2 regions of the Halomonas sp. PBN3 genome follow, and region 2 is predicted to be linked to the other one. Evidence: predicted binding sites of a transcription regulator. Region 2 holds the regulator's gene; the other holds the start of a gene.
The links. The regulator PhoB, encoded in region 2, activates phosphate uptake and scavenging genes when phosphate is short. The targets are predictions, from matches to a motif close to TGTCATANNNNTGTCANA.
Positions count from the first base shown of each region.

Region 1: a site for PhoB is predicted at 920-937, ahead of phbB (acetoacetyl-CoA reductase). Genes of this name have one in related genera too.

Region 1 covers NZ_AXCA01000149.1:2,878-17,441, forward strand. The annotation lists gene Q673_RS25360 (hypothetical protein) at 1-195, opposite strand, end outside; gene Q673_RS25365 (helix-turn-helix domain-containing protein) at 349-558, shown strand; tRNA gene Q673_RS25370 (tRNA-Met) at 746-822, opposite strand; gene phbB (acetoacetyl-CoA reductase) at 1,008-1,754, shown strand; gene Q673_RS25380 (DUF349 domain-containing protein) at 1,850-4,636, opposite strand; gene minC (septum site-determining protein MinC) at 4,882-5,643, shown strand; gene minD (septum site-determining protein MinD) at 5,697-6,515, shown strand; gene minE (cell division topological specificity factor MinE) at 6,512-6,772, shown strand; gene sbcB (exodeoxyribonuclease I) at 6,856-8,349, shown strand; gene Q673_RS25405 (insulinase family protein) at 8,441-11,293, opposite strand; gene Q673_RS25410 (SOS response-associated peptidase) at 11,321-11,998, opposite strand; gene Q673_RS25415 (TetR/AcrR family transcriptional regulator) at 12,173-12,778, shown strand; gene Q673_RS25420 (1-acyl-sn-glycerol-3-phosphate acyltransferase) at 12,859-13,524, shown strand; gene Q673_RS25425 (HlyC/CorC family transporter) at 13,564-14,564, opposite strand, start outside.
Region 2 covers NZ_AXCA01000166.1:35,402-49,965, forward strand. The annotation lists gene uvrD (DNA helicase II) at 1-2,007, shown strand, start outside; partial or broken gene Q673_RS29925 (twin-arginine translocation signal domain-containing protein) at 2,142-2,441, shown strand; gene Q673_RS29930 (IS110 family transposase) at 2,707-3,912, opposite strand; partial or broken gene Q673_RS29935 (TRAP transporter substrate-binding protein) at 4,004-4,798, shown strand; gene Q673_RS29940 (acyl-CoA thioesterase) at 4,869-5,276, opposite strand; gene Q673_RS29945 (PstS family phosphate ABC transporter substrate-binding protein) at 5,406-6,362, shown strand; gene Q673_RS29950 (ABC transporter permease subunit) at 6,435-7,634, shown strand; gene pstA (phosphate ABC transporter permease PstA) at 7,631-9,169, shown strand; gene pstB (phosphate ABC transporter ATP-binding protein PstB) at 9,237-10,010, shown strand; gene phoU (phosphate signaling complex protein PhoU) at 10,036-10,764, shown strand; gene cysZ (sulfate transporter CysZ) at 10,855-11,580, shown strand; gene phoR (phosphate regulon sensor histidine kinase PhoR) at 11,587-12,888, opposite strand; gene phoB (phosphate regulon transcriptional regulator PhoB) at 12,890-13,579, opposite strand; gene ubiA (4-hydroxybenzoate octaprenyltransferase) at 13,628-14,533, opposite strand.

The DNA of each region.
Region 1 (14,564 bases), on a different contig from region 2:
GCCTGTGGAGTCGGCCAGCATTTCTTGCTCAACCGCTTCCCAGAGGAAAAGGATTTTTCGCCGCCCGAAAGGCTTGATGTAGTGCTTGCCTTCAAGGAGGACGGTGTCCTTGAGGCACTGGCGGATGGTGCGGCAGTCGTACTTGATCCTGGCCGCGAGCTCTTCCGTGGTGAGGTAGGTATAGGAGGTATCCATCGAAAACGCCCTCGCGTGGTGATAGCCTGTGTCTACAAAAGGCATTCGCAGTAGCCAAATGCCATCCTGAATGGCATTTTAGCCCTCATAATCACATTTGCAAGGGCTTTTTGTTATCCAGGATAAAAAAATCACCTTTGGGATGGAGTGAGCATGATTCGATGCCACCTGGCGCGCCTGATGGGGGAGCGCAAGATGAAGATCGTGGATGTGGCGAGAGAGACCGGGTTAAACCGCAATACGGTGACGCTTCTCTACAAGGAGACGGCGCAGCGCATCGATCTGGAAGCGTTGGAGAAACTGTGTCGGCTGTTCCAGTGCGAGGTGAGCGATCTTCTGGAGTACGTGCCCGAGGAGCCGTGAGAAAGGGGGGGTGGCCACTTCAGGCGTCTTGTGACGCTGTCTGCCCGAAGGTCGTTGTTCGACGGCAATGGCTGGAAGAGATTTCCGATGGGTGGCACGGGAGTGTCACAGTGGTGTCACAGGCGACTTTTCCTGCAGACAACGAAAAGAGGCAGGCCAGTAAGATACTGACCTGCCTCTAAAATATTGGTAGCGGGGACCGGATTTGAACCGATGACCTTCGGGTTATGAGCCCGACGAGCTACCAGGCTGCTCCACCCCGCATCGACGTGGGGTGTATTCTACAGGGTGTTCGCCTTTAGTCAAGCGTGGGCGTCAAACGCTCGTCCCTGGGGCCGCCCTTGGGCCATACTGACCGCGCTGTCATAAAGCTGACAGCTTGACCGAGAACAATGTGGTGCCGGCCGGCAGGGTCGGGACGCAGTGTCATCATCATCAGGGAGGTACACATGGCCAATTCATCTCGCGTCGCCTGGGTAACCGGTGGTACCGGCGGCATCGGCAGCGCGATCTGCCGTTCTCTGGCCGCCGAGGGCTACAAGGTCGTGGCCGGCTATCATAATCCGGAGAAGGCCAAGGCCTGGCTCGAGGAACAGAAGGCCGCCGGCTTCGACAACATCGACATCGCCGGCATCGACCTGGTCGACTATGACGCCTGCGTGAAGGGCGTCAAGGAGATCGAGGAGAAGCATGGCCCCATCGCCGTGCTGGTCAACTGTGCCGGGATCACCCGTGACGGCACCATGAAGAAGATGAGCCCCGAGCAGTGGCACGAGGTCATCGACACCAACCTCAACAGCGTCTTCAACACCTGCCGCAGCGTGATCGAGAGCATGCTGGAGCAGCAGTATGGCCGCATCATCAACATCTCCTCGATCAACGGCCGCAAGGGCCAGTTCGGGCAGGTGAACTACGCCGCGGCCAAGGCAGGCATGCATGGCCTGACCATGTCCCTGGCCCAGGAGACCGCCACCAAGGGCATCACCGTGAACACGGTCTCGCCGGGCTACATCGCCACCGACATGATCATGCAGATCCCGGAGAAGGTACGCGAGTCGATCCGCGAGACCATCCCGGTGAAGCGCTATGGCAAGCCCGAGGAGATCGGTCGCCTGGTGGCCTACCTGGCCGACGAGGAGTCGGGCTTCATCACCGGCGCCAACATCGATATCAACGGCGGCCAGTTCATGGGCTGAGGCCTGTCGCCACGGGCCCGCCACGGGCCGTCACGCCAGCGGAGCGCGAGGGAGATCCCCTCGCGCTCCGGTGTTTCGGAGCCCGGTCCCGAGGCTCAGGGCGGGGGCAGCTGCGCCAGGCGTTCGAGCATGCGGTCCAGTTCGCCCACCTCGCGCTCCCACAGCCCCGGGGAGACGGGACCCAACGCCAGCAGCTCGCAGAGCACGCCGCGGACCTCCTCGGCGCGCGATGGCTCGCGGCCGAGGTTCTCGTTGAGCCGCTCGACCTGGATCGCCAGGCGCAGCGGATCGTCGCGCTGGCTGACGCTGCCCACCGCCAGCAGCGAGAGGTGGACGCGAAGGCGCGCCAGCCCCTCCGCCACCGCCTCCGGGTCCGCTGTCTCGAGGCGTGCGGCGTTGCGCCGGGCATGGGCGCGACGCATGTCGTCGCCCAGGGAGAGCTCCTTCGGCAGTGACACCTCGCGGGCTTCGCCGCCCGCAAGCCGTTCGGCGTCGGCCGCGAGGTGCGCCTCCAGCAGCGGGCGCACGGCCTGCCATCCTTCCACCTGTTCGGCCACCGCCAGGCGCTCCAGCCGCTCGCGGCGGGCACGCACGATGCCGGACCAGCGCCGGCGCATGCCCTCGCTGCGGCGCCCGCCGGGCAGCGGCTCCAGGGCGGCGGCCTCGTCGATGGCGCGGGCCAGCACCGCCTCGTCGGCCAGGCGGTTGGGTTGCCAGGCGTCGAGGCGGTCGATCAGCGCCTGCATGGCGTCCTGGCGTTCCCGCGCCTGCCTGGCGTGGTCGTCGCGCGCCGCCTCGCGGCTGGCGAAGATGGTGTCGCAGAGGCCGCGGAACTCCCGCCACAGCGCCTGCTCCTCGCCCTTGGGGGCACGTCCCAGCTCGCGCCAGCGACGCTGCAGGCCCTTGGCCTGCTCGGCCCGACGCGCGGGGGGCATCTCGGCGGCGGCCAGCGTGCGCGCCTCCTCGATCAGGGCCCGCTTGGCCTCGGCGATCTCCCGGGCACGCTGGTCGATCAGCGCCTGGAGCCGGTGGCGAATGCTGCCGAAGCGGCGCCCGATCGCCTCGGCCTGGTCGCGAGGCACCGGCGAGGCGCGGCGCCACTGGTCGCGGGCGCGGTCACGGATCTCGCGCAGGGCGTCGGGATCGGCCTCCTGGGCGGGATGGTCGAGCAAGGTCTCGAGCTGTTCGCACAGCGCGGTGCGGGTGGCGAGGTTGGCCTGGCGCTCGGCATCCAGCCGCTCGCGCCAGGGGGCCAGGCGTTCGTGGATGCGGTTCGAGGCGGCACGGAAGCGGGTGGACTGGTCGCGGTTGGCGGCGGCATCGCCCAGCGATTTCCACTCCTTGACCAGCTGGCGGTGGCGGCGGTCGAGGGCGCCCTCCACGGCGGCCTCGTCCTCGGCCAGGGCCTCGATGGCACCGACCAGCTGCTCGCGCTTGGGGCCGGCGACGAAGCCGCGCCAGTCGCGCAGCTCGGCGAGCCTTGCGCCGAGGCGCTTGAAGCGGCCCTCTAGTGGCCGGCGTGCGGCCGCGGGAAGCCGCTCCATGCGCTGGCGCAGGCGCTGGTGCAGTCGGCTGGCGGGCTTGAAGGCGCCGCGCTCGAGCAGGTGCTCGAGCTCGTCGAGCTCCTGCTCGAGGCCTTCGGCGGAGGCCGCCTCGTCGGACTTCTGCGGTTCGCCTCGCTGGCTCAGGGCCTGGCGGGCGCGGCGCATCAGGGCGGTGGGTGCCAGCCCCTCGGGCCAGGCGATGGCCGTGAGCAGTGAGGCTGCGCGATCATCGTCGCCGTCGGCCAGGGCCCGTTCCAGCTCGCCGGCACGCTGGCTGTGGCGCACCCAGGCCCCGGCGAGGGTCTCGAAGCGTGCCAGGGCGGCGTCGTAGCGGCGGCGCAGGGCCTCGTCGACCAGGTGGCGGTCGGCGAGCTCCTGCCAGCGCTGGGCGAGCAGGCGCTTCTGGGCGCGCAGGCTGTCGATGTCCTGGGCGGTCACCGTCTCGCCGCGCTCCAGCGCCTCGAGCCCCTCCTCCAGGGCTTCCACCAGTCCCTCGCCGGCCTCCCGGGCGTCCTCGCGGTGGCGCTGGGCCGCCTCGCTGGCCCGGGCCTGGGCCTCGTGGTCCTCGATCACCTTGCGGCAGCGCAGGCAGGCATCGTGGTAGCGGCGCTCCTGGCTCGCCTCGGGAGTGTCCTCGAGCTGCTGCCACTCGCGCATCAGGTGGCGCAGCCGGCCGGCATAGAGTGGCTCCCAGGGTGCAGTGGCGTGGCGCTCCAGGTCGCTGAGCAGGGCCTCCCGACGCTCCCGGGCGGCGGCCAGCTCGGCGGCATCGGCGCGGCGCCGGTTGAGGCGCTCCCGGGCCTGGCGCATTACCTGGCGGTCGCGCTTCGCCTCTCGCGCCAGGCGTGCCAGCCCCGCATCGCTCTCGACCCGGGCGGCCGCGGCGTGGCGCACCGCGGCGATGCCGTTGTCGCAGGCCTGGCGCACCAGCGCCGCCTCGTCGTCGAGGCGCGCGATCGCCGCCAGGCGCAGCTGCTGGTTGTCGCCCTCCAGGGCCACCGCCTCGAGCAGGGCGGTGTCGCTGAGGCGCCCCACCATGGCCACCCGGGCAGCGAGCTCCAGGCCGCCCTCGCGGCCACAGATCAGCGCCGTCAGGCGCCGCTCCAGCTCCGCCGAGCGAGTCTCCTCGTCGTCGAGCAGGGCGATCAGCCGCTCGGGGTCCTCCAGCCGTGCCAGGGCGGCGGTGCGCACCCCGGGGTCGGCGTCCCGGGCCAGCCGCTCCAGCGCCTGACGCTGATCGTCGCGGGCAGGGTCGAGACGCTCGAGGGCCTGGCGCCGCACCCCGGGGTCGGGGTGCTGCCAGCGGGGGGCGAAGAGGCGACGGAAGAGTCCGGGCATGGGGCATCCTGGCGAAGGCGGCGCCGCGCGGTGGGCCGCGCGGCCCGAAGCGTTGTTGGTACATTATAAAGGGACTATCTAAGCACGCGCCGCGCCTGGGGAAAAGGCTGTGCCGCGGGGTGCCTGTGGCCAGTCGGCGACACTGACAGCGGCGCGTCGGCGGGCGTATGATGGAGAAGTTGCAGGGGAGCAGGGAGTCGCTTAGCTTTGACTCTACCCTCACCATCCCGACCTGGAGTTCGGCAATGAGTCTCAAACTGGACAGGGAGCGCATGGCCTTCACCTTCAAGGGGGGCATGCTGCCGATGACGGTCATGGAACTGGCCAGCGCCGACCCCGAGCGGATCCGCGAGCAGCTCGCCGGCAAGCTCAGCCAGTCGCCGGCCTTCTTCCAGCATACCCCCGTGGTGCTGAGCGTGGAGAAGCTCGACGAGCCTCAACTCGCGCTGGAGCGCATCTGCGCGGTGTGCCGTGCCCACAAGTTGCTGCCGGTGGCGGTGCGTGGCGGTGCCGACCCGGTCAAGCAGTCGGCTTGGGCCCTGGGCCTGGGCTGGTTCCCGCCCCATGAGGGAGGCCGTGGCCGTGCGCTGGAGAGCGTCGCCGTGGGCGAGCCGGAGGCCACGCCGGACGCGGGCGAGGGTGCCGAGGCCGAGCTCGAGACGCCCCCCGGGGTGACCAGCGGCGGGCGTATCTTCCGCGGCACCGTGCGCTCCGGCCAGCAGATCACCGCGCCGGAGGGCGATCTGGTGGTGGTCGGTTCGGTCAACGCCGGTGCCGAGGTCCTCGCCGCCGGCAGCGTGCACGTCTACGGTGCGCTGCGCGGCCGCGCCCTGGCGGGCATCCACGGCGACCCCCTGGCCAGCATCTTCTGCCGTGAGCTCCATGCCGAGCTGCTCTCGGTGGCCGGCAACTACAAGCGTCTCGAGGACATCGACCGCCGCCTGCTGGGTGCCGCGGTGCAGGTGCGCCTGGACGGAGACCAGCTGGGCATCGCCGCGCTCGCCTGAGCCGGCAAGGTCGATCGCCCGATCCATTTCAACGACACGACAGGAAGCGACTCTTGGCCAAGATCATCGTTGTGACCTCCGGCAAGGGAGGCGTCGGCAAGACAACCAGCGCGGCGGCCATCGCCACCGGCCTGGCGCTGCGCGGCAACAAGACCGTGGTCATCGACTTCGACGTCGGGCTGCGTAACCTCGACCTGATCATGGGCTGCGAGCGGCGTGTGGTCTATGACCTGGTCAACGTCATCCAGGGCGAGGCGGGGCTGAGCCAGGCGCTGATCCGTGACAAGCGGGTGGACAACCTGCATATCCTCCCGGCCTCCCAGACCCGCGACAAGGACGCGCTGACCCTGGAGGGGGTCGAGAAGGTGCTCGATACCCTGAGCAAGGACTTCGACTACATCCTCTGCGACTCCCCGGCGGGCATCGAGCGCGGTGCCCAGCTGGCCATGTACTTCGCCGACGAGGCGATCGTGGTCACCAACCCCGAGGTCTCCTCGGTACGTGACTCCGACCGCATCCTCGGCCTGCTAGCCTCCAAGACCCGGCGCGCCGAGCGCGGCGCCGAGGAGATCAAGGAACACCTGCTGATCACCCGCTACAACCCGCTGCGGGTCGACAGTGGTGACATGCTCAACCTCGATGACATCCGCGAGATCCTGGCCATCGACCTGATCGGCCTGATCCCGGAGTCCGAGGCGGTGCTGCGGGCCTCCAACCAGGGGGTGCCGGTGACCCACGACGGCGATAGCGATGCCGGCCAGGCCTATGCCGATACCGTCTCACGGCTGCTCGGCGAGGACGTGCCCCTGCGCTTCCACGAGTACCAGAAGAAGAGCCTGCTGAGCCGCATGTTCGGAGGAGGTCGTCGGTGAAACTGCTTGAATTCCTGAAGCGAGAGCGCAAGAAGTCCGCGTCGGTCGCCAAGGAGCGGCTGCAGATCATCGTCGCCCACCAGCGCAGCCAGCGCGGACAGCCGGACTACATGCCGATGCTCGAGCGCGAGCTGCTCGAGGTGATCCGGCGCTACGTCGAGGTGGACGACGATGCCATCAACATCAGCCTCGACAGCGAGGACAACTGCTCGGTGCTGGAGCTCAACGTGACCCTGCCCAAGGGCTCGCCGGGCTGAGCCCGGCCGAGCGGGTCGGCTGAGCGCGTCGCGGGGCTGTGCTAGGCTGGCGGCCCATGCCGATTGCCGGAGAGACCTAGCCCATGGCGCCGTCCGACGCCCCGCAGAGCTTCCTGTGGCACGACTACGAGACCTTCGGTGCCGACCCGCGGCGGGACCGCCCCGCGCAGTTCGCCGCGATCCGCACCGACGCCGAGTTCAACGAGATCGGCGAGCCCGTCACCTGGTACTGCAAGCCCGCCGACGACTTCCTGCCCCATCCCCAGGCCTGCCTGGTCACCGGCATCACGCCTCAGCAGGCGCGGCGTCGCGGGATGCCCGAGGCGGAGTTCGCCGGGCGCATCGAGGCGCTGATGAGCGAGCCGGGCACCTGCTCGGTGGGCTACAACAGCGTGCGTTTCGATGACGAGGTGAGCCGTCACCTCTTCTACCGCAACCTGCTCGACCCCTACGCCCGGGAGTGGCAGAACGGCAACTCCCGCTGGGACCTGATCGACGTGGTGCGCGCCTTCCATGCGCTGCGCCCCGAGGGGCTCGAATGGCCGCGCCGCGAGGATGGTGCCCCCAGCTTCCGCCTCGAGGATCTCACTGCCGCCAACGGCATCGAGCACGCCGGGGCCCATGACGCCCTGGCCGACGTGCGCGCCACCATCGCCCTGGCCCGGCGCCTGCGCGAGGTGAACGCCAACCTCTTCGACCACCTGCTGGGCAGGCGCGGCAAACGCGCCGTGGGCCGGCTGATCGACGTGCCGGGTCGCAAGCCTCTGCTGCACATCTCGCGGCGCTACCCGGCAAGCCGCGGCTGTGCCGCCCTGGTGATGCCCCTGGCCGAGCACCCCTCCAACCCCAACGGGGTGATCGTCTACGACCTCTCGGTGGACCCGGCGCCGCTGCTCGAGCTCTCTGCCGAGCAGATCCGCCAGCGGGTCTTCGTCAGCAACGACGACCTCGCCGAGGGCACCGAGCGCATCCCCCTCAAGGTGATCCACGTCAACAAGTGCCCGGTGCTCTTCCCGGCCGCGGCCCTCAAGGACGTGACGGGTGAGCGCAAGGGGCAGTACGGCGAGATCGTGGCGCGCCTGGGCCTGGACATGGCCGCCTGTCGCGACCATTGGAAGCGCCTCGCGGGCCATCCCGAGGCAGCGGAGAGGGCCGCCGAGGTGTTCGCCGAGCCGCCCCCCGCGGGGCCGGGGGATCCCGACCTGATGCTCTACTCGGGCGGCTTCTTCTCGCCGGCGGACAAGACCCAGATGCAGCGGGTACGTGACACCGACCCCTGGGACCTGGTGGGGGCGCGTTTCGCCTTCCAGGACCCGCGGCTGGAGGAGATGCTGTTCCGCTACCGGGCGCGCAGCTTCCCCGAGACCCTGGAGGGCGAGGAACTGGCGCAGTGGGAGGCCTACCGCTGGGCGCGCCTCAACGACGCCGAGGTGGCGAGCCTCACCCTCAAGGGCTTCGCCCGGGAGATCGAGCGGCTCAACCGGGTCGAGCTCAGCGATCGCGACCGCCAGGTGCTCGAGGAGCTGGTGATGCACGTCGAGGCGATCCTGCCGCCCCAGGCCTTCGATGCGGGCTGATACCGTCCTGAGAAAGCGAGCCGGGGGCTGCTCCTTGCGGAACCGCCCCCGGCTTATCTCACGCCTCGCCATTCACAAGCGCGAAGCGCGCTTACCCCTCACCCTCCGGCAGCGGCATCAGGTGCTCGGTCAGCGCCAGCACGTCGTCCGGCGCGTCGCCCGGATCGAAGGCGATCTCGACCGCCGGCGCCTCGCGCAGCGCCTGCCAGGCCTGACGCAGCGCCTCGGGCGTGACCTCGAGCACCCGCTCCGCCAGCCGCTCGCGGCGGTCGAAGGTGGTGTCGCCGTAGGCCAGGGCGCGCCACAGGCGGTCGGTGCGCCCGGAGAGGCTGGTGTCGCGGCGGGTCAGCTCGGCGTGCACCGCCTGGCGGTAGGCGGCCAGGTCCTCCTCCTCGAGCGTTGCCAGGGACGCCTCGAACTCGTCGAGGAAGGCGTCGACGTGCCCGGCGATCGCCTCGCTTCCGGTCTCGGGTGACTGCACCAGCAGGGCCAGGCCGGGGGCGTCCAGCAGCGGCGAGTAGCCGGCGTTGACCACGTAGCCGAGCTGCTGCTCGGTGCGCAGGCGCTGGTAGAAGGGGGTGTCGATCAGCTGCCCCAGCACCGCCAGCCGTGCCTGGCTCTCCAGGGAGCGGTCGGGGCCCTGCAGGTAGCGCAGCAGCACCGACTCCTGGCGCTCGGTATGCGGGGTCAGGGTGGGCAGCCCGGCGGTGACATCCAGCGGCGTGAGCTCAGGGATCGTCTCGGCGGGAAGCGTCGGCGAGAGGGTATCGGCGACGCGCCGGGCGATAGCGTCGGCCTGTTCGGCCGCGAGGTTGCCCACCGCCATGGCCTCCAGGCGCAGCTCACCCAGGAAGGCATCGCGGAAGGTGCGCAGGTCCTCGGCCGTGAGCCCCTGGCTCGCCTCGAGCAGCGCCGCGCTGGGCCACTGGGGGCGTACCAGCGCCTCATGGAGGGTGCGGCTCGCCTGGCGGTAGAGCGGGTCCTGGGGGGCGTTGCGCCACTCCCGTTGCAGGCGGTAGCGCACCCGCTCGACGGCCTCGGCGGTGATCTCGCCCCGCTGCAGCTGCTCGATCACCCGTTCCATCACCGCCTCCTGGCGGTCGCGCCAGCCGGAGAAGGCCAGGGTGATGCCGCGCGCGTGGGCGTAGGCCTCGACTCCCTGGCCGGCCAGGCGCGCCGGGTAGAGCGCCTCGTTGAGGCTGTCCTCCAGCCAGCCCGCCAGCAGCCGGGCGAGTACCGCCTCGCGGGGCGCCTCGGCGGCCCGGGGATGCTGCAGGCTGAAGCGCCACTCCACCTTGGGGGTGTCGAACTCGGCATCGGCCTTGTGCCAGAAGGCGAAGCCGTCTGTCTCGAGGCGCCGCTCGGGGCGCGCATCATGCGCCTCGAGCAGGCTGAGGTCCTCGGCGATATAGGGGTTGGGGCTGGGCAGTGCCAGCCCTGCCAGCGGCTCGGCACCCTCGGCGATCGCGTCCTCGCGCCAGGGGGCGTCGAACCAGCGGGTGGTCTGCTCGCCCTCGACCTCGGGGCCGCTGTAGAGACGGATCAGGTTGTCGGGAGTCAGGGCGGCGAGGTAGGCGCGGGTGCGCTCGCGGTCATAGCCGTCCATGCGGTAGGCGGCGTACTGCACGTCCTCCACCGGGAAGCGGGCCAGGTTCATGGCCAGCCCCATGGCGTCCTGCAGGGGCGAGCCATGCTGCTGGAAGCGGAAGGCCTGCTCGGCCAGGCGTGCCTGCTCCGCGTAGCGCCACGCCTCGGGGCCGGCTTCGCGGATCGCCTCGATGGCGGCGAACAGGCTGGCCTCGATGGCGTCGCGGCGCTCGGCCCCCTCCGGGGTCAGGCTGACGCTGACGCTGAACAGGGCATCCTGGCCGTCGCCGCGGGAGACGCCGGCGGAGAGGCCGTCGGCCCAGCCCGCCTCGCGCAGGGCGGCGAGCAGGCTGCCCTCGCCCTCGTGGCCCAGCAGGTGGGCGATCAGGTCGGCGGGTTTGGTGCGGTACTCCGCCTCGGGGTCGGGGATCGGGAAGTGGAAGGCGAGCGTGCGGCTGTCGCGCAGCGAGCGCATCGCCACCCGCCGCGGCAGGGCCGACGCCTCGGCCAGCGGCGCCTCGATGGTGGGGCGTGCCAGGCCGCGGTTCTCAATCGGTGAGAAGCGTTCGACGACCAGCGTCTCGAGCTCATCCAGCGGCTGGGGGGCGACCACCGCCAGGTGCATCACACCGGCACCGTAGTGGGACGTGTAGAAGTCGATCACCCGCTGGCGCAGGCTCGGCTCCCCCTCGGGGCGGTCGGCCAGGGTCTCGCGGCTGCCCACCGAGAAGCCGGTATAGGGGTGCTCGGGATTGAGCTGGCGGTCGAGCACCTCGCCGGCCCGGCGTCCTTCGTCGCGGAGGCGCGCCATGTACTCGGAGTGGACCACGTTGCGCTCGCTCTCCAGGCGCTCGGCGTTGAACAGCGGGGCGATGAAGAACTGGCTGAAGCGGTCCAGGGCGCCGGCCAGGGCGTCGGGCTCCACGTCGAAGAAGTAGTTGGTGTCGCGGGGCGCGGTGAAGGCGTTGTGGCTGCCGCCGTGGCGGGTGAGGTAGCCCTGGTAGGCGTCCGCCTCGGGGTAGGGCTCGGTGCCCAGGAACAGCATGTGCTCGAGGAAGTGGGCCAGGCCGGCGAGATCCTCGGGGTCCTGGGCGCTGCCCACCGAGACGTTGAGCGACACCGCCGCCTTGTCGGCCTCGGGGTCGCTGACCAGCAGGGCGGTCAGGCCGTTCTCCAGGGTCAGCACGCGGTAGTCGCGCTCGTCATGGGGGCTGACGCGTGGCGTGGTGGTCTCGGCGATCGCCTCGCCGGGCGCGGTCGTGTCCTGAGTCGCCAGGACCGGCGAGACCGGGCCCAGCAGGGCGAGCAGCAGGGGCAACAGCCGCCAGCGACGGGCGGCGGGCAGGATGGGCGGCATTCTCTCTCCTTGTGCGGCGATGTCGGCTCAGGCGTCGTGACGCAGCATCGGACCCACCGGGTGGGCACAGGCGGCGTCCTGGTTGGCCGGATGGTTCACTCGTCTTGATACCGGGAAAGCGCCCAACAGTTCCCTCGGCGCCGGCGTCAGCAGGGCCATGGCCTCCTCCGCCGAGGTCTGCGGGTCGAGCCAGCGCTGCGCGGCGGCGGCGGCGGGGATGACCGCCGGCAGGCGGTCGGTGAGGGGCGCCAGCAGGGGGCTGGTCGGCACCGTGATCAGCGCCAGGGAGTCGGTGTGCTCGGCCAGGCTGGTATGGAATCGGCACCACAGCGCGGCCAGCAGCAGCGGGCCACGGTCGACCCGGGTGACCAGGAAGGGCTGCTTGAAGCGTGGCTGGGGTTTCCAGGCGTAGACCCCCGTCGCCGGCACCAGGCAGCGCCGGGCGTGGAAGGCCTCACGGAACATGGGGCGCTCGGCCAGCGACTCCGCCCGGGCGCAGTGGGGCGCGTGGTCCAGCACCTTCAGCCAGGGCGGGGTGAGGCCCCAGAAGAGGCGGCCCAGGCGCGGCGTTCCCGCCTCCAGGCGGATCGCCGAGAGCATCCGTCGCGGTGCCAGGTTGGGGCTTCGCACCAGCGGGGCATCCTCCGCCAGGTCGGGCAGCAGGGCGCGAAGGTCGATCGGGGCGATATGCAGTCGGCCGGCCATGGGGGCTCCGTGCTCAGGGGCGGATAGGGTACCCAAGGGTGGGTCGTGGGGAAAGCGTCTGACCCAGGGCAGTAAAGTCGCCCTTCGCCGTGGATCGGGTATCGAAAACAGTGTTCGATGTGGGGTATCCTTGGAGCCCGTTACCCAACCGCCCGCGTCGGCTCCGAGGAATCGATGGCCCGTCCCAGACAGCATGCCCCCGAGGCGCTCCATGCCCAGGTCATGGCGGCTTGCGACGCCTGGCTGAAGGAGCAGCCGGTGCAGTCCCTGTCGCTGCGCGCCCTGGCGCGGGAGGTGGGCTGTGCCCCCAGCACCCTGCTCAAGCTCTACGGCAGCTTTCACAACCTGCTGCAGCACGTCAACATCGAGACCCTCGGCCGGCTGCGCGAGGTGATCGAGCCGCTGACCGGCCAGGCCACCCCGGAGCAGCGCCTCACTGCCCTGGCCCGCGCCTACTGGCAATTCGCCCAGGGCGAGGTTTACCGCTGGCAGCTGCTCTTCGAGTACCCGCTGGCCCAGGAGGGCGAGCTCGACCAGCGCCAGACCGAGATGATCGAGGCGCTGTTCGTGCGGGTGGAGGGGACCCTCAAGGAGTACCAGCCGGCGCTGGATGACCTCGAGGCCCGGCGCCTGGCCCGTACCCTGTGGGGCAGCGTGCACGGCCTGGTGCAGCTCGGCCTCAACGAGCGCCTGGGCTTCTGGCAGGGGCAGCCGCTGGAGGTGGGCGAGCTGCTCGACCAGCTGCTGGGTACCATCCTGGCCGGCCTGCGGGCCCGGTAGGTCCTCCGGTGCCGGCACTCCCCTGGCCCCTGCTCGCCTGGTCGCTGATCGGCGGCGCGGTGGCCTGGCTCGTCTGGCGGGTGGCGCGCGCGCCGCGCCCCGCGGTGCGCCTGCTGGTCTACCTGCTGGTGCGCCTGGTCTATCGCCTGCGGGTCGAGGGGCTGGAGCATATCCCTCGCCGGGGCGCCGCCTTGGTGGTCTGCAACCATGTCAGCTTCATGGATGCCCTGGTGGTGGGCGGCGCCAGCCGACGCCCGCTGCGCTTCCTGATGGACAAGCCGATCTACGACTCGCCGTGGCTCAACTGGCTGTTCCGGCTGGTGGGGGCGATCCCGGTGGAGTCGGAGCGCCGCGACCCGGGCAGCCTGCGCCGGGCGCTGGAGGAGGTGAGCCGGGCGCTGCGCGCCGGCGAGGTGGTGATGCTGTTCCCGGAGGGGCGGCTGACCCCGGACGGCGAGGTACAACCCTTCCGCCGTGGCCTGGAGCTGATCCTGGCTCGCGACCCGGTACCAGTGGTGCCGGCCAGCCTGTCGGGACTGTGGGGCTCCTGGACCTCCCACTGCCATGGTCCGGCACTGAGCGGCCCGCCGCGCCGGCTGCGCGCCCGGGTGGCGCTGCGCCTGGGCGAGCCACTCTCTCCCGGGGCCGCGACGCGCCACCGGCTCGAGGTCCGGGTACGCTACCTCAAGGCCGAGGGCGATGCCTGGAGCTGTCCCGCCGAGGCCCACCAGGCCCAGCGCCACTGAGCCCGGCGCCGCTCGCGGCTCGCGATTCCGGTGGCGCTGCTAGCGGCGCCGCGGCGCCTGCCAGCAGCGCGCGGCGGTGATCAGGTTGTCGCGCACCTCCTGGATCTCCATGCGCACGCCGCCCAGCTGCAGCGATACCGGCCCCTCGGGGAAGCCTTCCAGGTGCTCCAGGATCAGGCCGTTGAGGGTCTTGGGACCGTCGGTGGGCAGCTGCCAGCCCAGCGACTTGTTGATGTCGCGGATGCTGGCGGTGCCCGCGATGATCACGCTGCCATCCTCCTGGCGGTGGATCTCCTCCTCCATGCCGGCCACGTCGGTGGTGAACTCGCCGACGATCTCCTCGAGGATGTCCTCCAGGGTCAGCAGTCCCTCCACGTCGCCGTACTCGTCCACCACGATGCCGATCCGGCGCTTCTGCTTCTGGAAGTTGAGCAGCTGGGTGTGCAGCGGGGTCGACTCGGGGATGAAGTAGGGCTCCCGGGCCTCCTGGACGATGGCCGCCTTGGTCACCTCGGCGCGGGAGAGGATCCGCGCCGAGTTGCGCAGGTGCAGCATGCCGATGATGTTGTTGATGTCGCCCTTGTAGACCGGCAGGCGGGTGTGCTGGCTGGTGCGCATCTGGGCCAGGATCTCGTCGAGCCCGTCGTCCAGGTCGATGCCCACCACCTCGTGGCGCGGCACCATGATGTCGTTCACGGTGACGTTCTCGAGGTCGAGGATCGACAGCAGCATCGCCTGGTGGCGCTGGGGGATCAGGGTGCCCGCTTCGTGCACCACGGTACGCAGCTCGTCGCGGGTGAGGTTGTCGCCATTGCCGTCGATGCTGCGCACGCCGATCAGCCGCAGCAGGCCGTTGGAGATCACGTTGACCAGCCACACCAGCGGGTAGAGTAGCATCAGCAGCGGCTCGAGCACCCGCGAGGCGGGGAAGGCGATGCGCTCGGGCTTCACCGCGGCGTAGGTCTTGGGGGTGACCTCGGCGAAGATCAGGATGGTGATGGTCAGCGCCGCCGTGGCCACCGCGGGGCCGGTGACGTCGC
Region 2 (14,564 bases):
AAGGCGGCCCGCGAGATGCGCACCCGCCTGGAGGCGCTGCTGGGCCTCTCGCTGCGCCACGTCTGGGTGGGCACCTTCCACTCCATCGCCCATCGCCTGCTGCGCACCCATTGGCAGGATGCCCGCCTGCCCCAGCACTTCCAGATCATCGACGCCGACGACCAGCTGCGCCTGGTCAAGCGCCTGATCAAGGAGAACGACGTCGACGACGAGCGCTTCCCGCCGCGCCAGGTGCAGTCGTTCATCTCCGGCTGCAAGGAGGAGGGGCTGCGGCCCCACCAGGTGGACGTCCACGGCGACGCCTACCTTGGCCAGATGGTCGAGCTCTACGAGCGTTACCAGCTCACCTGCGAGCGCGGCGGCCTGGTGGACTTCGGCGAGCTGCTGCTCAGGAGCCTCGAGCTGCTGCGCGACAACCCCGCCCTGCTGGCCCACTACCAGGAGCGCTTCGCCCATGTGCTGGTGGACGAGTTCCAGGACACCAACACCCTGCAGTACGCCTGGCTCAAGCTGCTCACCGGCATGACCACGCCGATGACCGTGGTGGGTGACGACGACCAGTCGATCTACGGCTGGCGCGGCGCCCGGGTCGAGAACATCCGCCGCTTCGAGCGCGAGTTCTCCGCCACCAGGACGGTGCGCCTGGAGCAGAACTACCGCTCCACCAGCGCCATCCTCGAGGCCGCCAACGCCCTGATCCGCCACAACGCCGAGCGCATGGGCAAGGAGCTGTGGACCGCCGGCGAGCGCGGCGAGCCGATCTCGGTATACTCGGGCTTCAACGACCTCGATGAGGCGCGCTTCATCGTCGACACCCTGCGCGAGCGGGTCGAGGATGGCGTCCGGCGCCGTGACATCGCCATCCTCTACCGCTCCAACGCCCAGTCCCGGGTGATCGAGGAGACCCTGATCCGTCAGGGGGTGCCCTACCGCATCTACGGCGGCCACCGCTTCTACGAGCGCCTGGAGATCAAGAACGCCCTGGCCTACCTGCGCCTGCTGCTCAACCGCGACGACGACGCCTCCCTGGAGCGGGTGATCAATGTTCCGGCCCGCGGCATCGGCACCCGCACCGTGGAGCAGCTGCGCGGCCGCGCCCGCGAGCAAGGCGTCTCGCTGTGGCAGGCGCTCCACGACGGCGTCCGGGAGGGCACCCTCAAGGGCCGCGCCGCCACCGCCCTGCAGGCCTTCGCCGACCTGATCGATGCCCTGGACAACGACACCGCCGGGCTCGCCCTGCACGAGATCATCGACCACGTCATCGAGCGCACCGGGCTGGTGGAGCACCATCGCAACGAGCGCGGCGAGAAGGGCCAGGCGCGGGTCGAGAACCTCGAGGAGCTGGTCACCGCGGCGAAGGCCTTCACCCAGGGCGAGTCCTTCGACCCGCCCGAGGCCGGCGAGGGCGCGGTGGCACTCGAGGCCTTCCTCTCCGAGGCGGCGCTCAACGCCGGCGAGCACGAGGCCTATGAGTTCGAGGACAGCGTGCAGTTGATGACCCTGCACTCCGCCAAGGGGCTGGAGTTCCCGGTGGTGTTCATCGCCGGGGTGGAGGAGGGGCTCTTCCCCCACCGCATGTCGGCGGAGGAGCCCGGACGCCTCGAGGAGGAGCGCCGGCTCTGCTATGTCGGCCTGACCCGGGCGATGCACAAGCTCTACCTGACCCATGCCGAGATCCGGCGCCTGCACGGCAAGGAGAGCTTCCAGCGCCCCTCGCGCTTCCTGCGCGAGATCCCCGAGGAGTTCCTGGAGGAGGTGCGCCTGCGTGGCCAGATCAGCCGGCCGGTCACCGCCTCGCGCCCCGCCGGGCTGCGCCAGCAGGCGGTCGAGGGCGGCGACGACCTGCCCTCGCTCTCCCTGGGGCAGCGGGTCAGCCATCCGGTGTTCGGCGAGGGGGTGATCCTCAACGCCGAGGGCGAGGGGGCCCGGGCGCGGGTGCAGGTCAGCTTCGAGGGCGAGGGCGACAAGTGGCTGGTGCTGGGCTTCGCCAAGCTGACCCCGCTGTGAGCGGCGCTGCCGTTGACCTTGACGTCAACGGCAGTCACTTGGCGCCTTGGGCGCCTTGACGCATACTGCCAGGCGGACACCGCCGTGCCTGGCGCGCGGCGCCCTCATAATAATCCGCACGGAGCCATGCCCGCATGCAACGCCGCAACTTCATCAAGACCCTGGGTGCCGGCGCCGCCGGCGTCGTCGCCGCCCCCTTCGTCTCCACCGCCAAGGCCCAGGAGACCATCACCTGGAACATGGTCACCTCCTGGCCCAAGAACTTCCCGGCGCTGGGCACCGGCGCCAACCACCTGGCCGAGCTGATCGAGACCCTCTCCGGCGGGCGCATGCGCGTGCGCGTGCACGGTGCCGGCGAGCTGGTGCCGCCGCTGGAGGTGTTCGACGCCGTGGGCGCCGGCACCGCCGAGATGGGCCACTCCGCCTCCTGGTATGGATTGACCCGTCAAGGGGTCGGTTGGCTTTACTACATGTGATTGTCCTCAATGCCTACGGCTCAGGAAGCGAGGGGCTATCAGCGACGGTGGATCTCTCTGGTATTCGTGGGTTGGGTACCGACCTGTCATCACTTCGTCGCGGAGCTACCCTGGTCTACAAGCGAGGGTCACCCCACCCCGGAGGGCGGAGGCCTCATAGGAGGGTCAGGGGTTCTCCCACCGGCCCGACGCTCCCTGAGCCGTAGGCACTGGGACGCCAAGATCATGCGGCGGCTCGGCTGCCATGCGGTTTGCCCATGGCCTCGCAGGCAATCGCCCACAGGAAGCCGGCCAATTCCCGTGCCACCGCGGTGGTGACCTGCTGCTTGACCTTGCCCGTGGCGGCGAGGCGCCGGTAACGTCCACACAGGCGCTTCTGCGCTTCCCAGGCGATCGCCTGCACCGTTGACGAGGTCTTCTCGGCTCGCTGCTCGATAATGCGTGTCTTGCGGGCCGGGAAGCGGTAGCTCCAGGCGGCTTCCACCAACACGCGTCGCACATGGCCATTGCCGGTCTTGGTGATACCGCCCTGCCGCCGGCTACCACCGCTCGAGTGCTCGCTGGGCACCAGACCCAGGTAAGCCATCAACTGGCGTGGTGAGTCAAAGCGCGTGATATCACCGAGCTCCGCCAGCACCGTCATCGCGGTGATCAGGCTGACGCCACGCATCGCCTGAACCGACTCGACCACTGGCGCCAGTGACCAGGCGGGCAAGGCGGCTTTCATCTGCTTCTCCAGACCGGCCACCCGACGCTGGGCCTCCTTCACATGATCCACATACTCTTGCAGCACGATCTGCTGAACCGGGGTGTCGAAGCGAACCGTTTCCTCCAGCCAGCGAAAGTATGCCGGCCCCCATTTGCTCTTGCCGGGATAGATCTTGCTGTGTCGTAACAGAAAGGCGTTGAGTCGCTGTCGAGCTCGGAGTTCGCCCGCCTTCATGTCCTCCCGAGCGCGGGTCAGGTCACGAATCGCCTCTTGTTCCGGCGTGGGCACCCACACCGGGGTCAGCTCACCGGAGCGCGATAGTCGGGCCAGCATCTGCGCATCTCGCCGATCGGTCTTGATGCGGTCCCCGGCACGCTGGGGAATCAGGGTCGGAGCGACAACCTCGCAGTCATGGCCGTTGGCCTGGACCTGGTGATAAATCCCATAACCACAGGGGCCGGCCTCGTAACTGAACAGCAGGGGCTGCCCAGCGAAGCGCTCGCTCAGCTGGCGAACCAGCTTGTCGATGGCCTTGGGTTCGTTGGGAATCTCACCGCGGAACTCGGGCGCCTGGCGCCCGGTCTCGGCGATGGCCACCGAGATGCTGACCTTGTGCACGTCCAGGCCAATATAAGCGGCATGGACGTAGCCGGCGGCGCTGACACGCTGGGCAACGGCCCGCTCGACAACAGCTTGCTGAGTTGCGTTAGACTGTTTCATGACCTGCCTCCCTCAATAGTGGCTCTGCATTTTGGTCCCTACCTCAACGTAACCCACGACGTTGAGGAGGGGCAGGTCAATCCATGATGTCTACTACTGGCGCGGCAAGGTGGCCGCGTCGCAGTTCTTCACCGCCGTGCCCTTCGGCATGAACACCCAGGAGACCAACGCCTGGCTCTACCATGGCGGCGGCCAGGAGCTGTGGGACGAGGTCTACGCCCCCCACAACCTCAAGCCCTTCCCGGTGGGCAATACCACCACCCAGCCCGGCGGCTGGTTCAAGAGGGAGATCAACTCCCTGGAGGACCTGCAGGGTCTCAAGCTGCGCCTGCCGGGCCTGGCCGGCGAGGCGATGAACCGCATCGGCGTCACCACCGTCAATATGCCGGGCTCGGAGATCTTCACCTCCATGCAGACCGGCGTGCTCGACGCCGCCGACTGGGTCAGCCCCTACAACGACCTGGCCTTCGGCCTGCATCAGGTGGCCGACTACTACTACACCTCGGCCTGGAACGAGCCCAGCGCCATCCTCGAGGGTACGGTCAACCTGGATGCCTGGAACGCCCTGCCGGACGACCTCAAGGCCGTGGTCACCCAGGCGGCGCGGGCGGCCAACCTGGCGATGATCAGCGAGTTCACCTACCGCAACGCCCAGGCCCTGGAGACCCTGGTCGAGGAGCATGGGGTCGAGCTGCGCACCTTCCCCGAGGACGTGATGAAGGCGCTCTACGAGGCCTCCCAGGAGGTCATCGCCGAGCAGGTGGAGCGCGACCCGGAGTCGAAGAAGGTCTACGACTCCTACGTCGCCTTCCAGAAGCTGGTGCGTCCCTCCAACGACGCCGGCGAGTTCGCCTACCTCAAGGCGCGCGAGGCCGTGGGGGCCTGATTCCCGCGCTCCCCGCCACGCAACGAGGGCGCCGCTTGGCGCCCTCGTTGCATCCGGGGGAACGCCTGGCCTACTCCGCGGGGTGAACGGCGCGGATGCGCCCCTTGTCGTCCATGGCCACCATCACGAAGCGCGCCTCGGTGACCTTGTGCAGCTCGCCCGGGTGGCGCTCCTGGGGCTGGCGGATCCACACCTCGACATCGATGCGCAGCGAGCTGTGGCCGACCTCCACCAGGCGGGTGAAGATGTTGACCATGGCGCCCACCCGCACCGGGCAGAGGAAGTCCATGGCCTCGATGGCCACGGTGGCGGTGCGTCCCCGGGCCTCGCGCCCGGCGGCCAGCTCGGCGGCCTGGTCCATATGGGCGACCAGCCAGCCGCCGGCGATGTCGCCGTGAAGGTTGGTGTCCTGGCGGCTGGCCAGCAGCTTGAGGGTCAGCTCGCCGCGCGGGCGGGGGCTGTCGTCGAGGTCTGTCATGAAGGTGTCATCATCCTGGCTTGTTATTGGGGGCGAGACCGCGGCCCATGGTAAACCCGGGAGGGGCCGCCCTCCAGCCCGAGGGTGGCGTATCATGGGCCTCGAACGGTACGGGATGGAGACGCAACGGTGAGGATCGGCAAGGGCGTGACCCGGCGTGGCCGGGTGCTGCTGCTGGGCATGATGCTGGCGCTGGCGGCGGCCCGGCTGCCGGCGGACGAGGTGGTGGGCACCCTGGACGCGGTAGGCTCCGACACCCTGGCGGGGCTGATGCTGCGCTGGGGGGAGCGGCTCGCCGAGCGTCATCCCGGGGTACGCCTGCAGCTCCAGGCCAGCGGGTCGGCCAGCGCCCCCGCGGCGCTCACCGCCGGCACCACGCTGCTGGGGCCGATGTCGCGGCCGATGAGCGCCGCCGAGCGCGAGGCCTTCGTCGCGCGACACGGCTACCCGCCGGTGGAGCTGGAGATCGCCCGGGATGCCCTGGCCGTGATCGTGCATCGCCACAACCCCCTGGCGACCCTCAGCCGCCGCGAGCTCGACGCCATCTTCTCCGAGTCGCGCCGCTGCGGTGCCGAGCGCCCCATCGAGCGCTGGAGCCAGCTCGGGGTGACGCTGCCCGGGGACCGCATCGTGCTGCACGGCCGCAACGTCGCCTCCGGCACCCATGACCTCTTCCGGCTGCGGGCGCTGTGCGGTGGCAGCTACCGGGTGCGCCTCAACGAGCACCCGGGCTCGGCAGCGGTGGTGGCCGCGGTCGCCGCGGAGCCCTCGGCCATCGGCTTCGCCGGGCTCAACCACCTGACCGCCGGGGTCAAGGCGCTGCGTCGCCGCGATGCCGGCGGCGAGGCGGCCGCGCCGACCCCCGCGGCGGTGCGTGACGGCAGCTACTCGCTGTCGCGCTCCCTCTATCTCTACGTGCACCTGCCCCCCGGCGGGACCCTGCCGGCCCCGGAGCGCGCCTTCCTCGAGCTGGTGTTCTCGCCGGCGGGCCAGGCGGTGGTCGAGGCACAGGGCTTCGTGACCCTCGCGCCGGCGCGCCTGGCCGAGCAGCGGGCCTGGCTGGCCGCGCTGCCGACGGCGGAGTGAGCTGTCACCTCATTGTCATGCCAGTGTCGTAATGTGATGGTCTACCCCTCTCCCTCCAGCCCGTGAGTGGCCATGACTGACCCACGCCAACTGCGACGCCGCCGTCTCCGCGACCGCCTGGCGACCCTGCTGATCACCGCAGGGGGCGTCGGCGTGGTGGTCTCGGTGCTGGCCATCGGCGTCTTCCTGGCCTGGGAGGTGGTGCCGCTGTTCCTGGGCGACGGTGCCCTGGCGCCCGCCGAGCTGTGGCAGCCCCAGCCGGTGGAGGGGTACGCCGAGCCCCAGCACCGCTGGCGCCCCGAACCCCTCGTCGCCGGGGATGCGGTGCACTACGGCATGGCGCCGCTGGCCTGGGGCACTCTCAAGGCGGCGCTCTGGGCGCTGCTCTTCGCGGTGCCCCTGGCGCTCGGCGCCGCCATCCACTCCGCGCTCTACATGCCGCGGCGGCTGCGTGCCCGCCTCAAGCCGACCCTCGAGCTGATGGAGGCCCTGCCGGGGGTGGTGATCGGCTTCGTCGCCGGCCTGGTGCTGGCGCCCTGGGTGGAGCGTCATCTCGCCGGCGCCCTGGCCTTGGTGGTGACCCTGCCGCTGGGCGCGGTGGCTGCCGGCGGGCTCCGGGCGCTGCTGCCCGCCTTCCTGCGCGCGCGGCTCTCCCCGGGCTGGGCGGGGCTGTGGCTCGCGCCCTGGCTGCTGCTGGTGGGGAGCCTGACCCTGTGGCTGGCCCCCGCCCTCGAGGCGGGCCTGCCGGGGGGCGACCTGCGCGGCTGGCTCGAGGCGACCTGGGGGCTGGATGTCGCCTCGCGCAACGCCCTGATCGTCGGCCTGGCCATGGGCTTCGCGGTGGTTCCGGGCATCTACGCCCTGGCCGAGGATGCGCTCTCCGGCGTGCCCGCGAGCCTCGGCGAGGGCGCCCTGGCGCTGGGTGCCACCCGCTGGCAGACGCTGTGGCGGGTGGTGCTGCCGGCGGCCGGGCCCGGGATCTTCAGCGCGGTGATGATCGGCGCCGGCCGGGCGGTGGGCGAGACCATGATCGTGCTGATGGCCAGCGGCAACACGGCGCTGATGAGCCTGAGCCCCCTGGAGGGGCTGCGCTCGCTGTCGGCCACCATCGCCATCGAGCTGCCCGAGGCCGCCGTCGGCGCGACCCATTACCGCCTGCTGTTCCTGGCGGCGCTGCTGCTGTTCGCCTTCACCTTCCTGGTCAACACGCTGGCGGAGGTGGTGCGTACCCGGCTGCGGCGCCGCTATCGCCGCCTGGAGGGCAGCGCATGAGGCCCTTCCTGACCCGCCGTCGCGGCGAGGGCCCCTGGCCCTGGCTCGCCGCCGGCAGCGTGGCGCTGTCGCTCTCGATGCTGGCGGGGCTGCTACTGCTGCTGGCGGTGGGCGGCCTGGGCCACTTCTGGCCCGCCGAGGTGAGCGAGGTCACCCCCCGGGAGGGGGCGCCCTTCGCCGGCATCCCGGTGCGCGAGGAGCGGGTGGTGGGCAGCGAGCGCCGGGAGCGACTCTACTTCACCGGCAACCTCGACCTCGATGGCGAGCGCTGGCGCTGGATACCCCTGGACGCCATCGCGGCGCTGGAGGCGCCCCCCGAGCTGGTGGTGCTGGAGCGCCGCCGCTGGGGGGACTTCCTGGGCCACCTGGTGGCGCTGGAGGATGGCGGACGGCGCCACGCCGGCGCCGCCGCCTGGCCGGCGCTCGAGGAGCGCCTGGCAACCCTCGAGACCCTGCGCGACGAGCGCGACCACCTGCGTGACGCCGTGGTGGCGCCCCTGGTGCGTCGCCTGGAGCAGGGGGGCGACCCCGCGGCTGCCGCCGAGCTGGCGCGGGCCAACGCGCGGATCCGCGAGCTCCAGACGGCCATGCAGGGCGCCACCCTGGTGCTCGAGAGCGTCGACGGCCGGCGCCTCGAGCAGCCGCTCGCCGAGGTGCTGCGCGCCTGGCGCCCCAACGCCATGTCGCCGCCGCAGAAGCTCGCCGCCTGGGGCCGGGGCGTGTGGCGCTTCCTCTCCGAGGGGCCGCGGGCCGCCAACAGCGCCGGCGGCGTGTGGCCGGCGATCTTCGGTACCGTGATGATGGTGCTGCTGATGTCGGTGGTGGTCACCCCCTTCGGGGTGCTGGCCGGCATCTACCTCAACGAGGTGGCGCGCCAGGGGCCCTTCACCCGCCTGGTGCGCATCGGGGTGCGCAACCTCGCCGGGGTGCCCTCCATCGTCTACGGGGTGTTCGGGCTGGGGGTCTTCGTGCATGGCATCGGTGGCTCGCTGGATGCCTGGTTCTTCGCCGATTCGCTGCCGTCGCCCACCTTCGGCACCGGCGGCCTGCTGTGGGCCTCGCTGACCCTGGCCCTGCTGACCCTGCCGGTGGTGATCGTGGCCACCGAGGAGGGGCTGGCCCGGGTGCCCGAGCACCAGCGCGAGGGGGCCCTGGCGCTGGGTGCCACGCGCATGGAGATGCTCACCCGGGTGGTGCTGCCGATGACCGTGCCGGCCATGCTCACCGGGCTGATCCTGGCCGTGGCGCGGGCCGCCGGCGAGGTGGCCCCGCTGATGCTGGTGGGGGTGGCCAAGCTGGCGCCCCAGGTGCCGGTGGACGGCGAATTCCCCTTCCTGCATCTTGAACGCAAGTTCATGCATCTGGGCTACCACATCTACGACACCGCCTTCCATGGCGATGACGTCCAGGCCGCGATGCCGTTGGTCTACGCCACGGCGCTGCTGCTGGTGCTGGTGATCCTGGTGCTTAACCTGACTGCAATATTCCTGCGCCATCATCTCAGGGCGCGTCATGGGGTGGCGTCGCGCGCCTAGCGCCGGCCACCGGGAGAGAGCCTTGGAGTCCGTCTTCACCTCGTCGCCCGCCACGGCGGGCGGCCCGATCATCGACTTCGCCGCCGACGAGAGCTGCCTGGCGATCGAGGGGCTGAGCCTCGCCTACGGTGAGACCCCGGCGCTGCGCGATCTCACCCTGCGGGTGCCCCGGCATCGGGTGACGGCCTTCATCGGTCCCTCGGGCTGCGGCAAGTCGACCCTGCTGCGCGCCCTCAACCGGCTCCACGACCTCAACGAGGAGGTGGTGCGCCGCGGCGAGATCCGCCTGGAGGGGCAGGATATCCATGCCCCCGAGGTGGACGTGGCCGAGCTGCGCCGGCGGGTGGGCATGGTGTTCCAGGCGCCCAACCCCTTCCCGATGTCGATCTACGACAACGTCGCCTTCGGGCTGCGCCTGCAGGGTGGCCTGCGCAAGCGCCGCATCGACGACACCGTGGAGTGGGCGCTGCAGTCGGCGGCGCTGTGGGAGGAGGTCAAGGATCGACTGAGGGCCTCGGCCTGGACCCTCTCCGGCGGCCAGCAGCAGCGCCTGGTGATCGCCCGCACCCTGGCGGTGGGGCCCGAGGTGCTGCTGCTCGACGAGCCGGCCTCGGCGCTGGACCCGATCTCGACGCTGAAGATCGAGGAGCTGATCCGCAACCTCAAGTCGCGGCTCAGCCTGGTGCTCGTCACCCACAACATGCAGCAGGCGGCGCGGGTCTCCGACTACACCGCCTTCCTGCAGCGGGGCGAACTGGTGGAGTACGGCCCCACCCAGACCCTGTTCACCAACCCGCGCCTCGCGCGTACCGAGAACTACATCACCGGGCGCATGACCTGAGCGGTCCGGCCCCAAGGAGAGTCCCATGGACATCAGCAGCGATATCCACAGCCAGCACATCTCGCGGCAGTTCAACCAGGAGCTCGAGGAGCTCAAGACCCACCTGATGGCGATGGGGGGCCTGGTGGAGAAGCAGGTCCAGGACGCCGTGGCCGCCCTGCTCGAGGGCGACTCGGCGCTGGGCCGCCAGGTGGTCGACAACGACCGCGCGGTCAACGACATGCAGATCAAGATCGACGAGGAGTGCACCCAGGTGCTGGCGCGTCGCCAGCCCACCGCCTCCGACCTGCGCCTTGTGCTGGCGGTGATCCGTGCCGCCTCTGACCTGGAGCGCATCGGCGACGAGGCGAGCAAGATCGCCCGCAACGCCTGCGAGCTGATCGATTGCGACAACGGCAGCCGCGGTTTCGTCGAGGTGCGCATGATCAGCGAGCACGTGCGCCGCATGGTGCGCGACGCCCTCACCTCCTTCGCCCGCTTCGATACCGAGCTGGCGCTTAAGCTGGTGCATGAGGACGAGGAGGTCGACAACGAGTACCAGAGCGCCATGCGCTCGCTGATGACCTTCATGATGGAGGACGCCCGCTCGATCTCGCCGGTGCTCAGCCTGATGTGGATCCTGCGTGCCCTGGAACGCATCGGCGACCACGCCAACAACCTGGCCGAGTACGTGGTCTACCTGGTCAAGGGCATGGACATCCGCCACACCGATCCGGACGACCTCGACGCCGAGGCGATCGCCCGCAAGGGTTGACCGCGGCGAGCGATTGATCGTCAATGTGGCCGGCCACCGCCTCCCGCGGTGGCCGGCCTGTTTCGTTTCCGCCTGTCGCAAGGACACACCATGCTCGATGCCTTCACGGCCCTGGCCCGGGGGACCCGCCTGGTCTACGGTGCCGGCCTGCGCCGCTATGTCTTCGTTCCCATCGCCATCAACCTGCTGGTCTATGCCGCCATGCTCGGCTATGTGCTGGCCAACTTCGGCGGCTGGCTGGACCACTGGATGGGCATGGTGCCCGGCTGGCTCGCCTGGCTGGAGTGGCTGATCTGGCCGCTGTTCGTGCTCAGCCTGGTGCTGGCGGTGTTCTTCACCTTCACCCTGGTGACCCACCTGATCGCTGCGCCCTTCTACGGCTTCCTGGCCGAGAAGGTGGAGATCGCCGCCACCGGCCGTCCCCCCCTGGACGACCGTGGCCTGGCGAAGACGGCGGTGGACGCCCTGGGGCGCGAGATGGTCAAGCTCGCCTACATCCTGCCGCGCATGGCGGCGCTGTTCGTGATCAGCTGGATCCCGGTGGTCAACCTGATCGCTCCGCTGCTGTGGGCGCTGTTCTCGGCGTGGATGATGGCGATCACCTACCTCGACTACCCCATGGACAACAACAGGGTGAGCTTCGCCGACATGCGCCGGCGGCTGAAGGCGCGCTGGTGGCCGACGCTCACCTACGGCGGCGGGGTGACCCTGATCACCTGGATCCCGCTGGCCAACCTCTTCCTGCTGCCCGGGGCGGTGGCCGCCGGGGTGCTGATGTGGGACGGCCACTACCGGAACCTGCCGGCAAGGCGCTGACTCGCCTCAGCCGGCCGTGGCCTCGGTGAGGCGCGCGGCCGGGAAGAGACCGCGGAAGGTGGCGCCCTGGCGGGGGCGGGAGTCGATCTCGAGCCTGGCGTCGTGGCGCAGCAGCACGTGCTTGACGATGGCCAGCCCCAGGCCGGTGCCGCCGGTGGCGGCGCTGCGCCCCTTGTCGACTCGGTAGAAGCGCTCGGTGAGGCGCGGGAGGTGCACCGGGTCGATGCCCTCGCCGTCGTCGATCACCTCCAGGCAGGCGCCGTGGTCCGCGGCGGGGCGCCAGCTCAGGGTGATATGGCTGCCCTCGGGGGTGTAGCGCACGGCGTTGAAGGCGAGGTTGGAGAGGGCGCTGCGGATCTCCTGCTCGCTGCCCACCAGCGCGCGGGGCTCCCTGAGCTCCACCGCGATGACATGGCGACCGCCGGAGAGGGCCTCGGCGTCGCGCCGCACCGCCTCCAGCAGCGCCGCCATGTCCAGGGCAGCATGGTCGGCGCCGCCGCGGTCGATCTCCAGCCGCGAGAGCAGCAGCAGGTCCGCCACCAGGTTCTGCATGCGGGTGGTCTGCTCCTGCATGCTGGCCAGGCCCCGGGCGAGGCGTGGCGGCATCAGCTCGGCCTGGTCGGCGTAGGTCTCCAGGTAGCCCGACAGCACGGTGAGCGGGGTGCGCAGCTCGTGGGAGACGTTGGCCACGAAGTCGCGGCGCATCTGCTCCAGGCGGTGCAGGCGGGTGATGTCGCGGGCCATCAGCAGCCGCTCGTCGTCGCCGTAGAGGGTGATCTGGAACTGCAGCACCCTGCGCTCGTCGATGGGCGAGGCCAGGGTGAGAGGCTCGCGGTAGTCGCGGCGATGGAAGTAGTCGACGAAGCGCGGGTCGCGCAGCAGGTTGGTGATGTGGTGGCCGCGGTCCAGCGCCGGCTTGAGGCCCAGCATCTGTTCCGCGGCGCTGTTCCACCACTCCAGGTCGCCGTGGCGGTCGAGCATCACCACGCTGTCGCGCATCGCCTCGGAGGACTCCTGGATGCGCCGCAGGGTGTCGAGCAGGCGCTTCTGGGTCAGGCGCTGCCCCTTCTGGTAGCGGTAGAGGCGATCCATCAGGTCGCCCCACAGCCCGGCGGCGGCCGGCGGCTCGGACTGGCTGTCGTGGGTGATCCAGCGGTGCAGGGCGCGCAGCTGGTAGAGGTGGTAGCCGAGGCAGAGCGCCAGCCCCAGGGCCAGGCCGGCGCCGGGGGCGCCCAGCGGCCAGCCGGTCAGCAGGCCCAGGCCGGCCAGCAGGACCAGGCGCCACAGCTCCCGTCGCCAGAGCCTCACGTCAGCCCTTGGCGGAGAACCGGTAGCCGGTGCCGCGCACCGTCTGGACCAGGTGCTGGTGGCGCTCGCCCAGCGCCTTGCGCAGGCGGCGGATATGCACGTCGACGGTGCGCTCCTCGACGTAGACGTTGCCGCCCCACACCTGGTCCAGCAGCTGGCTGCGGGTGTAGGCGCGCTCCTGGTGGGTCATGAAGAACTGCAGCAGGCGGTACTCGGTGGGCCCCATCTCCAGCCCCCGGCCGTCGGCGCTGACCCGATGGCTGACCGGGTCGAGCACCAGCCCCTCGACCTCCACCGGGTCCTCGACGCCGCGCGGGGTGGTCCGGCGCAGCACCGCCTTGAGCCGGGCCACCAGCTCGCGGGGGGAGAAGGGCTTGGTGATGTAGTCGTCGGCGCCGGCCTCGAGCCCCTGGATCTTGTTGTCCTCCTCGCCCTTGGCGGTGAGCAGGATGATCGGCAGCTCGGCGGTGGTCTCCTCGCGCTTGAGGCGGCGCGCCAGCTCGATGCCGCTGGTGCCGGGCATCATCCAGTCGAGCAGCAGCAGGTCGGGCTGGTGATCCACCACCATGGCGTGGGCGGTCTGGGCGTTGTCCGCCTCGAGCACGCGATAGTCGGCCATCTCCAGCGCCACCGCGATCATCTCGCGGATCGGCGCCTCATCATCGACGATCAGTACGGTCTTGGCGGTCATCCGGTAGCCTCGGGTCCAGGGCAATTCGATGACGATCTCACCACGCCATTATGACACTGGCGTGACAGGGGCGCTCGGCCACAGGCTCAGGGCGACGCCGGCGAACACCAGCAGGCCCGACCAGTAGTTATTGAGGAAGGCGCGGAAGCAGGGCTCGCGCTCGCGCTCGCGGATCAGGTGGTGCTGCCACACGAAGGTGGCGGCCATGCCGGCCAGACCCAGCCAGAAGAAGCCGCCCAGCGCCAGGCGGGTGCCGGCCCAGGCCAGCAGCGCCAGGGTGACCAGCTGCAGCAGGCCGATCATGAAACGGTCGGCACCGCCGAACAGCACCGCGGTGGACTTGATGCCGATCTTGAGGTCGTCGTCGCGGTCGACCATGGCGTACTCGGTGTCGTAGGCCACGGTCCAGGTGACGTTGGCGGCGAACAGCAGCCACGCCTCCAGGGGCACCCGGCCCAGCACGGCGCCGAAGGCCATGGGGATGGCCCAGGAGAAGGCGGCGCCGAGGAACAGCTGGGGCAGGTGGGTGTAGCGCTTCATGAAGGGGTAGATGAAGGCCAGGATCACCCCGCCGATGGAGAGCAGCACCGTGAACAGGTTGGTGAACAGCACCAGCACGAAGGCCGCCGCCACCAGCAGGGCGAACAGCACCTGGGCCTCGCCCTCGCTGATGCGCCCGGTGGCCAGCGGCCGGTCCCGGGTGCGCTTGACGTGGCCGTCGAGGTGGCGGTCGGCGTAGTCGTTGACCACGCAGCCGGCGGCCCGCATCAGGTAGACCCCGCCCAGGAAGATCAGCAGCAGGCGGCGTTCCGGCAGGCCCTGGGCGGCCACCCACAGCGCCCACAGGGTGGGCCACATCAGCAGCCAGGTGCCGATGGGGCGGTCGAGGCGCGTCAGGCGCAGGAAGTCGGGGAGCCGGGCCAGGCCCGTGGGGCGCATCAGGGTGCGGTCCATCTCTACCTCGCGGCGGGTGTGGGGTGGGGGA